3 regions of the Exiguobacterium sp. s64 genome follow, and region 3 is predicted to be linked to each of the others. Evidence: riboswitches for the same ligand, from Rfam matches in the RefSeq annotation. Region 3 holds a riboswitch; each other region holds the start of a gene.

Region 1 (4,372 bases), on a different contig from region 3:
CCCATCAAGAGACCACGTGCAAACTTCGATGAGACGTCAGCGATATTTGCCGTGTTGAGTGCGGCCACTTCCTTCGCACCCGATGTCATCGTCAAATTCATGTTCGTCCCCGTGTCGCCATCCGGCACCGGGAAGACGTTAAGCGAATCTACATAATCCGCATTCTGGCTCAAGTTGGCTGCACCGTTCGCGACCATGTTCGCGAACACCAATCCATCTAAACGTTTTAAACCCACACCAAATCCTCCTTCGTTCTCGTCAGTCATTCGTCAGACGAACGCCTTGTACGAATATGTTTACCGACGAAACGTTTAATCCTAAAGTTTCACCGAGCGTGTATTTTACACGGCTTTGCACGTTGTATGCGACTTCCGACACTTTCGTCCCGTAGCTCACAATGATGTGCATGTCGATATGTACGTCTTCTCCATCTTGACGTACGACCACGCCTCGGGCGTAGTTTTCACGCTTCAATAGTTCTGCAATCCCGTCTTTCAATTGAGCTTGAGACGCCATTCCCACAACGCCGAAACATTCCATCGCCGCACCGCCTGCGAGTGTTGCGACCACGTCGTTCGTGATGTCAATATTGCCATATGTTGTCTTCATTTCAATTGCCATATGGAGTAGCCTCCTTCATTCGGAATGATTCCTTCACTACATTCTACAATAAGTACCTAGTTATTAAAAGAACCTGCTCCATAAACTCGGTCAATTGTAGCCGTAACCCTCATTCATTATTAAAATCCTTTCCAGTAATGTCAAGTTTTTTTCTTGTCATCCTATGATTTTCTAGTTGCATCGTGAAAAAACCCGTGCTAATATAAACGAGTGTCTATTAGGACGAACCCACATAAAAAAGGAGGGGAAACGCATGGCACGTAAATGCTACGTAACAGGTAAATCACCTAAATCAGGTAACAACCGTTCGCACGCACTCAACAAGACAAAACGCACTTGGGGTGTAAACGTACAAAAAGTTCGTATTCTCGTTGACGGTAAACCTAAACGAGTTTGGGTTTCAGCTCGCGCTCTTAAATCAGGTCTCGTTGAACGCGTATAATTTTTATACACGAACGAAATAAATCCCAGCGGCATTCGCCGATGGGATTTTTTTGTGTTCATTTTTTGATATACAGCACGAGCACCGTGCCTTCATGCACAATCAAATCCGCTGATTCGCCGGCCCACTCGTTCGAGATTGTGAGCGCCTCATGGCTGACGACATCGTGACGGTCGAGCGGATATTTGACGCCGCGGATTGACACGTTCGCCCGCTTCCACGGGACGAGCGACAAATAGTGATCGTCTTGACGTGGGAGCTCGTGACGCCCGGTTCCGACAAGACGAACGGTTTGCCCGGCCGTGAACAAACGCATCTCTGGATACGCCTCGAGCAGCCCAATATTACCGAGCGTCATGTCGAGGCGTCCACCGAGAGCGCCGTACACGAGCATCTCCGTCGCCCCGTGTCCACGGGCCGCCTCGAGCGCGATCTCAAGGTCGGTCACATCTTTTTCAGATGGGTAACGGACGGCGTCGATCGGCACTTCGCCCGTGAAAGAGTCGAAATCGCCGACGACGAGATCCGGGTTCAGCCCTTGGTTCAACAGTGTCTCGTACCCCCCGTCGACGCCGATGATGTAATCGACGTCACTAGGGAGTCCCGAGATTGGTTCCGGGCTAGCCGCCACAATCAACACCCGCATTAGCGGACGTCCCGGGTCGCGAGCGTGGCGAAACGTGGTGCCGAGACGAACAAGAGAACGAGGACGACGGCCGACACGAGGAAGGACGGCAACATATACGTCATGTTATAAGCAAACGAATAGGCGACGACCGGCCCTTCCGCATACTCGGCGAAGAAAACGATCCCTGATAAAACGTGGGCGCCGTAGCGAAGCAAAGAACCGAGGAGCGCCCCGAGCACCAAGTAGACGACGAGCGTCTTTTTCGCCTCGTCCTTGGCGGCTCGTTTCACTTGTCCGGCGAACAGTCCGGCCATACCGACGACACCATAAGCGAATGTGTAGTCGAGCAGGAACTGGACCGGCGTGAAGATGTAAGCCCCGAACAGCAGTTGCAACGTTCCGACGAGCGCTCCTGTCGCCAGTCCTCCTTTTAATCCATGGCGGTACGCCATCACGAAGATTGGCAACATCGCCAGGCTGATCGATCCACCCTGCGGCATCCGGAACGGGATGAGCAAATCAAAGATCAAGCCGAGTGCGGCGAACAATGAGATTTCAATGAGCGCCTGTAGTTTTAAACGTTGTTTCATCTTATTCCCTCCTAATTATATGAGCGAACGACAAAAAGCAGCATGACGTAAACGCCATGCTGCTATCGAGTAGCAACGTGCATTTTCGCCACATCCCTACGTCCGTGTGAACGGAACAGGTTCAAAGGGTTAGCAAATGCCTCTCAGCCACAGAATGTGACACCCCTTGCGACAATATTTGTTGTTCTATTGACGATTATACACGAGATGCGTGACGAATGCTATCGATTGCGTCTTTATAGCTCGGCTCGTTATAGATGGCTGAGCCAGCCACGAGCACATCAGCTCCAGCGTCGATGCATAATTTCGCCGTCTCTGCGTTGACACCGCCGTCGATCTCGATTTCAAAGTCGAGACGACGCGCTTGGCGCATCTCGCTCAGCGCTGCAATTTTCGGGACGACCGATTCGATGAATGCCTGGCCCCCAAAGCCAGGGTTCACCGTCATAAGGAGCACCATGTCGACGTCACCGAGCACATGTTCAATCGACGACAGCGGCGTATGCGGATTCAAGACGACACCACACTTGGCGCCAGCCGCTTTGATTTGTTGCAACACGCGATGCAAATGATTCGTCGCTTCAACGTGGACGGTGACGATGTCTGCCCCGGCCTTGATAAAATCTTCGACGAACCGTTCGGGCTGGTCGATCATCAAATGGACGTCGAGTACCATGTCCGACTTCTTCCGTAAGCTCGCTAACACCGGTAGGCCGATTGAGATGTTCGGGACGAATTGACCGTCCATGACGTCAAAATGGATGTAATCCGCTCCAGCCTCTTGGACCGCCTTCACTTCTGCCTCTAAATTGGCGAAGTCCGCCGCTAAAATCGATGGTGCAATTTTAATCATGTCAGTACCTCCGTTGTCTATCGTTTAACTCTGCCATAAACGTAACATAATTCTCATAGCGGGTGGAAGCGATTTCTCCAGCTTCGACGGCCGCTTTGACGGCACAACCTGGTTCGTTCAAATGGGCACAACCGCGGAATTTACAGTCATCGTGCCGCTCGACGAACTCAGGGAAACACCAGCGCATCTCTTCGACTTCGAGTTCTTCTGGGAACTCGAGGCTCGAGAAACCAGGCGTATCGGCCACGAGCCCGTCGGCAAGCGTGATAAGGGTGACGTGACGCGTCGTATGCTTACCGCGCCCGAGTGATTTCGAGATTTTCCCGGTCGCAAGTTCAAGCTCAGGTGCGACCGCGTTCAAGAGCGAGCTCTTGCCGACCCCGGTCTGTCCGGCGAATACGCTCGTCTTCTCCTTAAACGACCCACGAATTTGTTCGATTCCCGATCCGTCCTCGGTCGACGTCTCGATGACCTCATAGCCGATCGAACGGTATAAGGCCGCTGCTTCATGAATCTTCTCCCGTTCCGACTCCGTCAACAAGTCCATTTTCGTCAAAACGATAATCGGATGGACTTGCTTCGATTCAATCAAGACGAGGAAACGGTCGAGCAGATGGAACGAGAACGCCGGCTCTTTTACCGAGAATAACAAGAACGCTTGATCGATATTGGCGATTGGCGGACGGACGAGATGGTTCGACCGCTCGTCAACAGCCAATATATAACCGGTACCATCCCCTTGGTCTTGGATGTCGACATCGTCGCCGACGACAGGTGAGATGTTCCGGTTTCGGAAATTGCCGCGGGCGCGACAACGGATCTCTTGTTTCTCTTCCGTCATGACGTCATAAAACCCGCCTTGTAATCGAATAATCGTACCTTTCATTCCATTACCTCCTTAGAAAAAGAGGCGACGCGCACGCCACCTCTTCATTGTGATTCTTTTGCTTGTGCGTAAGTCACCGTATCCGTGCGAACAACTTCGCCATCGACTTCAATCGTCGCGGTTCCGACTTCGTCCGGTGCGATGACGAGCGTATACGAGTAAGTCGTCGTCTCCGTTATCTTATCACGCAACACCTCGACTTCGCCACGGGCATCGACCGTCCGAATGACGACTTCGAGCGCTTCAGCCTCTTCCCCTTCGGGCGGCGGCTCGATTTCGACGTTGACTTCCCGTTCGATTGAGACGTCGGTCGGTTCGACCCCTTGTGACACGATGACGGTCAGTTCCGTCC
Region 2 (4,372 bases), on a different contig from region 3:
GATCACGACGGCGCGCGAAGGAATGGATGACGCGGCGCTCGAGGCCCATCCGGACGCAGGTTCGGTCTTTAAAATTGATACAGATGTGAAAGGGATGCCGCTCTATCGGTTTGGTCGATAAGGAGGTACGAAGATGGTAAAACGATTGCTCGTTCGTGCGGGAATCGGTTTGGCGCTCGCGGCGGTCGCCCGGGTCGGGATTCAAAAGCTGTTGGAGGCGAACCGGGAAGACGATCATACGTATTTGAATCCGCGGTGGGATGAGACGCCGAGTGTGGATGCCGATAAGGACGCGGATGAGGTCGGTCTGACCCAGCTCGACTCGATTTATCGAGCCGAGTGGCAGGCGAACGCCTATCCACGCTCAGAGGCCGAACGCAAGGCGTTAGAAGAATAGGCAGGAGAACACGTCCGGAAACGGGCGTGTTTTTTTCTTGACAAGACGTCACCGACCCGTCATTATCTAAAAAGTAATCATTACGATTTATGAGTGGGTAGAATGAGACGAATCCCGATCACCGTGCTGTCAGGTTATTTAGGAAGCGGTAAGACGACACTATTGAACCACATATTGAACAATCGGACGGGCAAGAAATACGCCGTCATCGTCAACGACATGAGCGAGTTGAATATCGATGAGCGATTGATTGAACAGGGCGGTTTTTCAAGGACGGACGAAAAGTTGGTCGAACTATCGAACGGCTGCATCTGTTGCACGCTCCGTGAGGACCTGCTCGAGGCGGTAGCAGAGCTTGCGAACGACCGGGACCTCGACGGAATCATCATCGAGTCGTCCGGTATCTCAGAGCCGATCCCGGTCGCCCAAACGTTTACATATGCCGATGACGCCCTCGGCATCGATTTGACGAGCCGAGTCTATATTGATGCGATAGTGACCGTCGTCGATGCGTTTCGGTTCTTAAAAGATTTCAACTTGGGCGAGTCGCTCCATGAACGCAAGCAGGCGATTGAGGCGACGGACGTCCGCGAAGTCGTCGACCTGCTCGTCGACCAAGTCGAATTCGCCGATATCATCGTCTTCAACAAGGCGGATCGCGTGACCGAGACCGAACTCGGCGAGATGACCGGACTGTTGAAGGCGCTCAACCCAACCGCGAAGCTGTTGACGTCTGTCCATGCGAACGTGGAATTGACCGAGCTGTTGGATGTCAATTTGTTCGATTTCGAACAGGCGATGCGTGCGGCCGGGTGGATTCAAGAACTTGAGACAGATGTGCACACGCCGGAGACGGAAGAATACGACATCAGTTCATTCGTCTATCGTCGGCGTCGGCCGTTCCACCCGGAGCGTCTCCATGCCTGGATTGAGGCGTTTCCGGAAGAAATCGTCCGCGCGAAAGGGTTCTTATGGATTGCTTCCCGGAACGACCTCGCCTGTCTGTTTTCACAAGCGGGCTACGCCTCGACGCTCGAACATGCCGGGCGCTGGCTCGCGACGCTTCCGGAAGATGAGCGTCGTCACATGTTCGCGGCCGAACCGGAACTCGCCGCCGACTATGTCGAACCGTACGGTGACCGACAGACGGAGCTCGTCTTGATTGGGCAGCGGATGGATCGAGCCATCATCGAACAAGAGCTCGATCACTGTCTGCTGACAGATGAGGAGATGGCGCTGGATTGGTCGACGCTCCGGGACACACTTCCGGGGAACGAGGTCGTCACGTTCTCATAAGACCGTTTACAAAATGAAAGCGGTCGTCTATACTGATTCTTGCATGAACAACCGCATACATTGGACTACACTAGGGGTGCTTCGGCTGAGATGTGAGCATGGCTCCAATCCCTTATGACTCGATCCGGGTAATACCGGCGTGAGGAAGTGTGGCACTTTTTCTAATGGATTAAAATTGGACGAGTGGCCGCATTCTCATGGATGCGGCTTTTTTGTGTACACATAATAAGGGGGAATAGAACATGAACAAACAATGTGGAACGAGCCCGTTCGTCGGGTTCCGCTTTACACTGAGCCCGATGACGACTGATTTCGTGAGCATCATCAAAGGGGCGTTGAAGGAGACGGATTTGCAAAACGTCTGGCGACATACCGATGACGTGTCGACGGTCATCCGTGGACGAAGTGAGCATGTATTCGATGTGGCTAAGGCCGTGCTGTCACACGCGACAAAGACAGGGGAACATGTGTCGATGAGCGGGACGTTCTCGGTCGGGTGTCCAGGGGATACAGCCGGAGATGAAGTGCTCGTTGTGTCGAGCGAACCGCTTAATGGTCCCGTCGGTCCGCAATATGTCTCCTCACAGTTCGCGCTCTATCCGCTCGGTGATGACGACTATATGGACATCATCTACGAAGAAATCGCTTTTGCGAAAGAGCGAGGTGTCTTCAATGACTCGATGCATTACGCCTCAGGTATACATGGGGACATCGAGCCGGTGTTCGCTTTCTATGAGGCGACGTTTGATCGCGTCCGACAGAAGACAAGCCACGTCGTCATGACGGTGACGTTCAGCGTGAACAGTCCGTCACACGAGGGACGTATGGATGCTTAAATCGTGGAAGTTAAAAGAGATCGTCTTGTTGTCGATTTTATCGGTCGTGTTCGCAGTGGTCTATTTGGCGTTCGTCCATGCTGGGAACTTGTGGGCCGGTCTGATTGGACCAATCGCCTACGAATGGATTTTTGGGATATGGTTCATCGTCTCGATTATCGCAGCTTATATCATTCGCAAGCCTGGGGCTGCATTCTTGTCCGAAGTGCTTGCGGCGACGATTGAGATGATGATTGGCAACGCCATCGGACCGCGCATCATTTTAGTCGGGATCGTTCAAGGGATCGGCGCCGAAGCGGCGTTCGCTTTGACGGGTTATAAACGCTATGATCTTTGGGTGCTCATGCTCGCCGGATTCAGTGCTGCTGTGACAAGTTTCGCATATACGTACGTCATGGGAGGGCTCAATGCCCTCAGTCCGACATATGTGGCTACGATGTTCGCTTTACGCGCAACGAGCGGGATGTTGATTGCTGGTCTGGGCGGTAAGATTTTGAGCGACTTGTTGCTTCGGACGGGCGCGCTTGATGGGTATGCTCTCGCGCGACAGGACCGTATGCATGGTTGAGGCAGAACATCTGACATTTCGTTATCCGAACAAGAAATGCGATGTCTTGACGGATATCACACTACGTCTAACAAAAGGGAGAACGGTCATTACAGGGGCAAGTGGTTCGGGAAAATCAACATTGCTCGCTTTGATGAATCGTCTCTATCCGGACAATTGTGATGGCATCCTGACGGGCAGATTGCACTTGTTCGATCGCTCTTATGATACGTATGAAGCTGGCGAAGTAAACCGGCGCGTCGGAACAGTCTTTCAGGACCCGGACAGTCAGTTCGTCATGCAGACGGTCGAAGAAGAATTGATTTTCACGCTCGAAAACTTTGCCGTCGCGAGATACGAGATGATGGCCCGTGTCACCACAATGTTAGAGGCGTTGCATTTGACCGATTATCGTCACCGTACCATTCATGACCTATCGGGGGGTGAGAAGCAGCAAATTGCCGTCGCTTGTGCCTTGATTGGCCGTCCCGAGTGGCTCCTCCTCGATGAGCCGCTCGCTCACCTCGATCCTGAGACCGCCCATCATTTCGTTCGTTGGCTCGACGGCGTCGCACAGACCGTAAACGTTGTCGTCATCGAGCATCGGCCATACATATGGGGTGATTTTTTTGACCGACAAATAAAGCTCGTGAGTGGGCGCATCGACTATGATGGACCGTTCATCGTCCGACCAGATTATGCGTTCTCTCCAATTAAAGTTGAACGAGGAAAGGAAATGTTATTTCACATACCGGATTTAAAACGAAAAACATTTCAATTAGCAGCGAGCGAGTTAAAGGTCGCTGAGGGTGATCTCATTGCGGTGCTCGGTCGAAATGGTAGCGGAAAGTCGACATGGCTGCGAAGCCTAGCCCGGAAACATCGTGAAGTCGGCCTCGTCCCGCAATCACCGGCGCATCTATTCGTTACGAATGATGTGACCCGAGAACTCGCATATGGCCATAATCGCCCGATTGAGGACGTCTTAACGCGGCTCGGGCTCGAATCAGTGCGTGACCACCATCCACTCTCCCTTAGTCACGGTCAAAAACGAAGGCTCGCCATCGGAGTGATGATGCTGTCTAATAAACAACTGATTGCGTTTGATGAACCGACTGCCGGACAAGACGAGGTATCGCTTCGTGCGCTATATGACTTAATGGTCGAACGAACACGATCCGGCCAGACGATTTTGTTTGTGACGCACGACCTCAGCTTCGCGCGGATTGCGAACACATATTATTTGATGTGTGACGGCGACTTGAGTGGGCCATATGACGCTTCACTCTGGGATGA
Region 3 (4,372 bases):
AGACGACCCGTTCGGTCCAGCCGGGTTTATCGTGCCCCCGGTTCATCCGGAAGCGGTCGCAGACAAGGTCGAGTGGATGATGGATTATCCGCAGGAGCGGATGCGTTTCGGTAAGAACGGGCGGGAGCGGGTCCGCCAATACTATCGTCTCCAACAAGTCGTGGACCGCTACAAAGCCATCTATGAAACGAGGAGGGAACAGTATGGCGGGCATCGGGTTTAAGCTGCAGAAGTTGTTCCAAGAAGACTACTATTCGTCCAGGTTGAAGGCGTACACGTTCTCGGGCCTCGTCACATCCGGACCGTGGTTGATCGTCATCTTGGTCGTCGGGACGATTCAATGGTTGGCGTTCCAAATGCCGACGTTATCGCTCGCCGAACGGACGCTTTTCATGATCTCGGTCTCGTACGCGTTCATCTTCTCGCAAATCTTGTTCAGCTTCCAACAGCTCGTCGTCACCCGATATGTGGCGGACTTGTTTTATGAGAAGAAAGCGCATGAAATTTTCCCGGTCTTCACCGGGATGCTCAAAGTGACGATCCTCGCCGCGACGATTCTGTACAGTATCTTTTGGCTATTGTCGCCGCTCGATTTTCTGTACAAACTGACGTTGTTCATTTTATTCATGACGATCAATGTCATCTGGGTCATGTTCTTGTTCTTGAGTGCCGCCAAGTATTATCAAGCGGTGGCCTATAGCTTCTTGCTCGGCGGACTCATCTCGGTCGGGAGCGTCTATGCGATTAGCCGTCTCATGGTCAATCCGTCGAGTCTCGAGCTGTTGCTCGGTTTCACGGTCGGGATGATTGTGACGTTGTTCGGGTTGTTCTTCGCGATGCTCCGGACGTTCCCGCTCCGTTACGCGGTGAAAGAGTTCTCGTACTTCAAGTACTTCGACCGCTATCCAGACTTGTTCGCCATCGGCGTGTTGTACGTGCTCGGGATTTGGGTCACGAACTTTATCATCTGGTTCGGTGAAGGACGTGTGATCATCGCGGACTCGTTCTTGTTCAACCCGTATTATGACACGGCCATCTTTTGGTCCTACTTGACGATCATCCCGACGCAGCTCTTGTTCATCGTCGCCGTCGAGACCCGGTTTTATGAGCGCTATCGCACGTTTTATGGATTGATCAACTACGGCGGGGCGCTCCATCAAATCGAGAAGGCGAAACAGACGATGACGTCGGTGCTGAAAAATGAGTTGATTCGACTCGCGCGCAGCCAAGGCGTCGTGACGTTGTTCGCCATCCTCATGGCAGGCGTGTTCGTCGGTTGGATCGGCGTCCCGGATGAGATCGGTCAAATCTTTCGGATGACGACGCTCGCGGCGTTCGCGAACGCGATGATTCTCATCTTGACGTTGTTGTTGCTCTATTTCGAGGATCGACGCGGGGCATTGTTCGTCAACATCTCGTTCTTCACGTTGAATGCGTTGTTCACGCTCTTGCTCTTGCCGCGCGGCATCGATTGGTACGGCGTCGGCTTTGCCGTCAGCACGACAATCACGTTCTTCTTGGCCGGCCTGCGTTTGATCTATTACATGGGCAAAGTCGATTATTACGTGTTCGCGGCCTCGAATCGACGCAAGCTTGGTACCGAACGGTTCTCCCAAATGGGGACGTTGTTGAACCGTCACTTCTCGCGATAAAGGGTTTTCAACAAAGATAAAGACTGATATGATGTGGTCGTAGACGACCGAATTTCATAATGTTTACCACTAGGGGAGTCGCGTGACGCGGCTGAGATGGACGAGGTCCAGACCCTTTGAACCTGATCTAGTTCACGCTAGCGTAGGGAAGTGGGCGAACCGATTGTTCTCGTACACTTTGTGTAAATCCGACGCCGCTTCCGTTATGGGAGGCGGCGTCTTTTTTTATTACAAAGGAGGAGACAAGAATGACATTCACCGCACATCTTCGACAAGAGGCCGATGCCTTGTTTCAAGCCAGCTTTGACCATCCGTTCGTCCGCGAGCTCGGAACGGGTGAACTCGACGAGGCGAAATTTCGGCATTACGTCATGCAAGACTCATATTATTTGAACCAGTTCTCCAAAGTGCAGGCGAAAGGCGCGACCCTCGCCCCGAACATGGAAGTAGCGAGCCGCTTTTTGACGCATGCGCTTCATACGATTGAAGCGGAGCATGCGTTGCACCGTGAGTTTTTCACCTTGCTCGACGTGACGGAGGCAGAGTGGGCAACGTTTGAGCCCGCTCCAACGGCTTACGCCTATGCGCTCCATATGCAACAGGCCGGTCCGACGCTCGGCGACGTGCTCGCGTCGATTTTGCCGTGCTACTGGGTCTATTATGAGATTGGGGAACGAATGAAAGATGCCACACCCGATCATCCGATCTATGCGACGTGGATTGCGACGTACGGTTCGGAATGGTTCCGCGATCTCGTCGAGGAACAGATTGAACGGCTCGACGTGCTCGCCGGACAAGCGACAGCGGAAGAACGGGTCCGGTATCAACAGCTGTTCTTGAAGAGTTGTTATTATGAACATGCGTTTTGGGAAATGGCGTGGACGCTCGAGTCGTGGGATTTACCGGCGGGGGTGACACGATGAAGCGCGACTTATGGGACAAAGTCAGAGCCGAACGGCCACTCATCCATAACATTACGAATATCGTCGTCGCTAACTTTTCGGCGAACGGGTTGCTCGCCATCGGCGCTGCGCCGGTGATGGCGTCAGCCGTCGAAGAAGTCGCGGACATGGCGTCTGCGAGCGATGCGCTCGTACTCAATATCGGCACACTCGATGCGACGACGGAACGTACGATGATTCGAGCCGGACAGGCGGCGAATGAATCGAGCCGGCCGGTCGTCTTCGATCCGGTCGGTGTCGGGGCGACCGCGTTTCGACGTGACGTCGCTACATCCATTTTGCAACACGTCCGCGTGACGGTCATCCGAGGCAATGCCGGAGAAATCGCGACATTGATTGGTCTCGACGCGGCGGCGCGCGGCGTGGACGCTGGGGAAACGCGGGTTGATTTGAATCACATCGCGCGCGCGGCGGCACGACGCTACAACTGTGTCGTTGCCGTGACCGGAGAGACGGATGTCGTCAGCGACGGGGACGCGACGATTGAAATCAAAGGCGGCACCGCAGCAATGGCCCGGACGACAGGGACCGGTTGTTTACTCAGTGCGGTCGTCGGTGCGTTCCTTGCGGTCGAACGGGATGCGGTTACGGCAACGGCGACAGCGCTCGCCGGATATGCCCGGTGCGGCGAACTGGCTACCACTTTGGCGGACGGACCGGGCGACTTCCCCGTTCATTTCTTGAATGAACTCGGCAAGATGACGGCCGTCGAGTTGCCGAGCGACCGTATTGAGGTGGTGTTATGATGCGGCCGCAAGTATTGACGATTGCCGGTTCGGACTCTGGCGGGGGAGCGGGAATCCAAGCTGATTTGAAGACGTTTCAAGAGCTCGGCGTGTTCGGGACGAGCGTTCTGACGGCCGTCACCGCTCAAAATACGCGTGGGGTGCATGGGGTCGAAGCAGTGTCGCCGGAACTCATCACGCAACAACTCGATGCAATCGGTTCGGACTTTTCGATCGCAGCATGTAAGACCGGGATGTTATTTGATGCGGCGCGCATCGAGGCGGTCGCTACCGGGGTGAAACGTCATGTCTTCAACCGACTCGTCGTCGACCCGGTCATGATTGCGAAAGGAGGGGCCCCGCTTTTACAGGACACGGCGGTCGATGCGCTCAAGACCTCCTTGTTGCCACTCGCGACAGTCGTCACGCCGAACGTGCCGGAAGCGGAAGTGCTGACCGGTTTGACGATTCGATCGTTTAATGATCGTCTCGAGGCGGCTCGGCGGATGTTAGCGTACGGTGTGCGCGCGGTTATTTTAAAAGGCGGCCATCTCGAAGGTGAAACTGCCGAAGACTTGATCATGACGGAGTCAGAAGTGTTCCTCCTCTCGGCCCCGCGCATCCAGACGAGCGATACACACGGAACAGGTTGTACATTTTCGGCGGCGCTTACAGCGGAACTTGCCAAAGGTCGTTCCATCATGGAGGCGGCGGTGACGGCGAAGCGGTTCATTCAAAGCGCCATCACCCATGGCCTCGAGATCGGCGCCGGACACGGACCGACGAACCATTGGGCATATGTGGCGTATGGAGAGGAGGGCGTGACGATTGAATCCATCAAGGCGGGCACTCGCTGAACAGTTACGGCTTTACTTCGTATGCGGGACACCGAACACGAAAGACATACTCCAGACGGTCGAAACGGCGCTCCGATGTGGCGTGACATGTTTCCAATTTCGCGAAAAAGGTAAAGAGGCACTGTATGGGGATAAAAAAGAAGCGATGGCGAGAGCGTTGCAAACACTTTGCCGCT

Evidence for each region. Region 3 has a riboswitch for thiamine pyrophosphate ahead of tenA (thiaminase II). Riboswitches for the same ligand answer to the same signal wherever they lie in the genome.
Region 1: another riboswitch for thiamine pyrophosphate. It lies ahead of thiT (energy-coupled thiamine transporter ThiT); the one in region 3 lies ahead of tenA (thiaminase II).
Region 2: another riboswitch for thiamine pyrophosphate. It lies ahead of KNP64_RS04065 (YkoF family thiamine/hydroxymethylpyrimidine-binding protein); the one in region 3 lies ahead of tenA (thiaminase II).

What each region holds. Positions count from the first base shown of each region.
Region 1 is NZ_JACSLH010000001.1:384,143-388,514, reverse strand. It holds gene KNP64_RS01990 (DAK2 domain-containing protein) at 1-236, opposite strand, end outside; gene KNP64_RS01985 (Asp23/Gls24 family envelope stress response protein) at 259-621, opposite strand; gene rpmB (50S ribosomal protein L28) at 875-1,063, shown strand; gene KNP64_RS01975 (thiamine diphosphokinase) at 1,122-1,709, opposite strand; gene thiT (energy-coupled thiamine transporter ThiT) at 1,709-2,281, opposite strand; TPP riboswitch at 2,358-2,458, opposite strand; gene rpe (ribulose-phosphate 3-epimerase) at 2,478-3,134, opposite strand; gene rsgA (ribosome small subunit-dependent GTPase A) at 3,136-4,020, opposite strand; gene pknB (Stk1 family PASTA domain-containing Ser/Thr kinase) at 4,065-4,372, opposite strand, start outside.
Region 2 is NZ_JACSLH010000002.1:97,632-102,003, reverse strand. It holds gene KNP64_RS04080 (SMP-30/gluconolactonase/LRE family protein) at 1-121, shown strand, start outside; gene KNP64_RS04075 (hypothetical protein) at 134-397, shown strand; gene KNP64_RS04070 (GTP-binding protein) at 500-1,693, shown strand; TPP riboswitch at 1,756-1,856, shown strand; gene KNP64_RS04065 (YkoF family thiamine/hydroxymethylpyrimidine-binding protein) at 1,936-2,529, shown strand; gene KNP64_RS04060 (ECF transporter S component) at 2,522-3,097, shown strand; gene KNP64_RS04055 (ABC transporter ATP-binding protein) at 3,090-4,372, shown strand, end outside.
Region 3 is NZ_JACSLH010000008.1:66,811-71,182, forward strand. It holds gene pelF (GT4 family glycosyltransferase PelF) at 1-223, shown strand, start outside; gene pelG (exopolysaccharide Pel transporter PelG) at 204-1,652, shown strand; TPP riboswitch at 1,714-1,818, shown strand; gene tenA (thiaminase II) at 1,901-2,575, shown strand; gene thiM (hydroxyethylthiazole kinase) at 2,572-3,360, shown strand; gene thiD (bifunctional hydroxymethylpyrimidine kinase/phosphomethylpyrimidine kinase) at 3,360-4,196, shown strand; gene thiE (thiamine phosphate synthase) at 4,168-4,372, shown strand, end outside.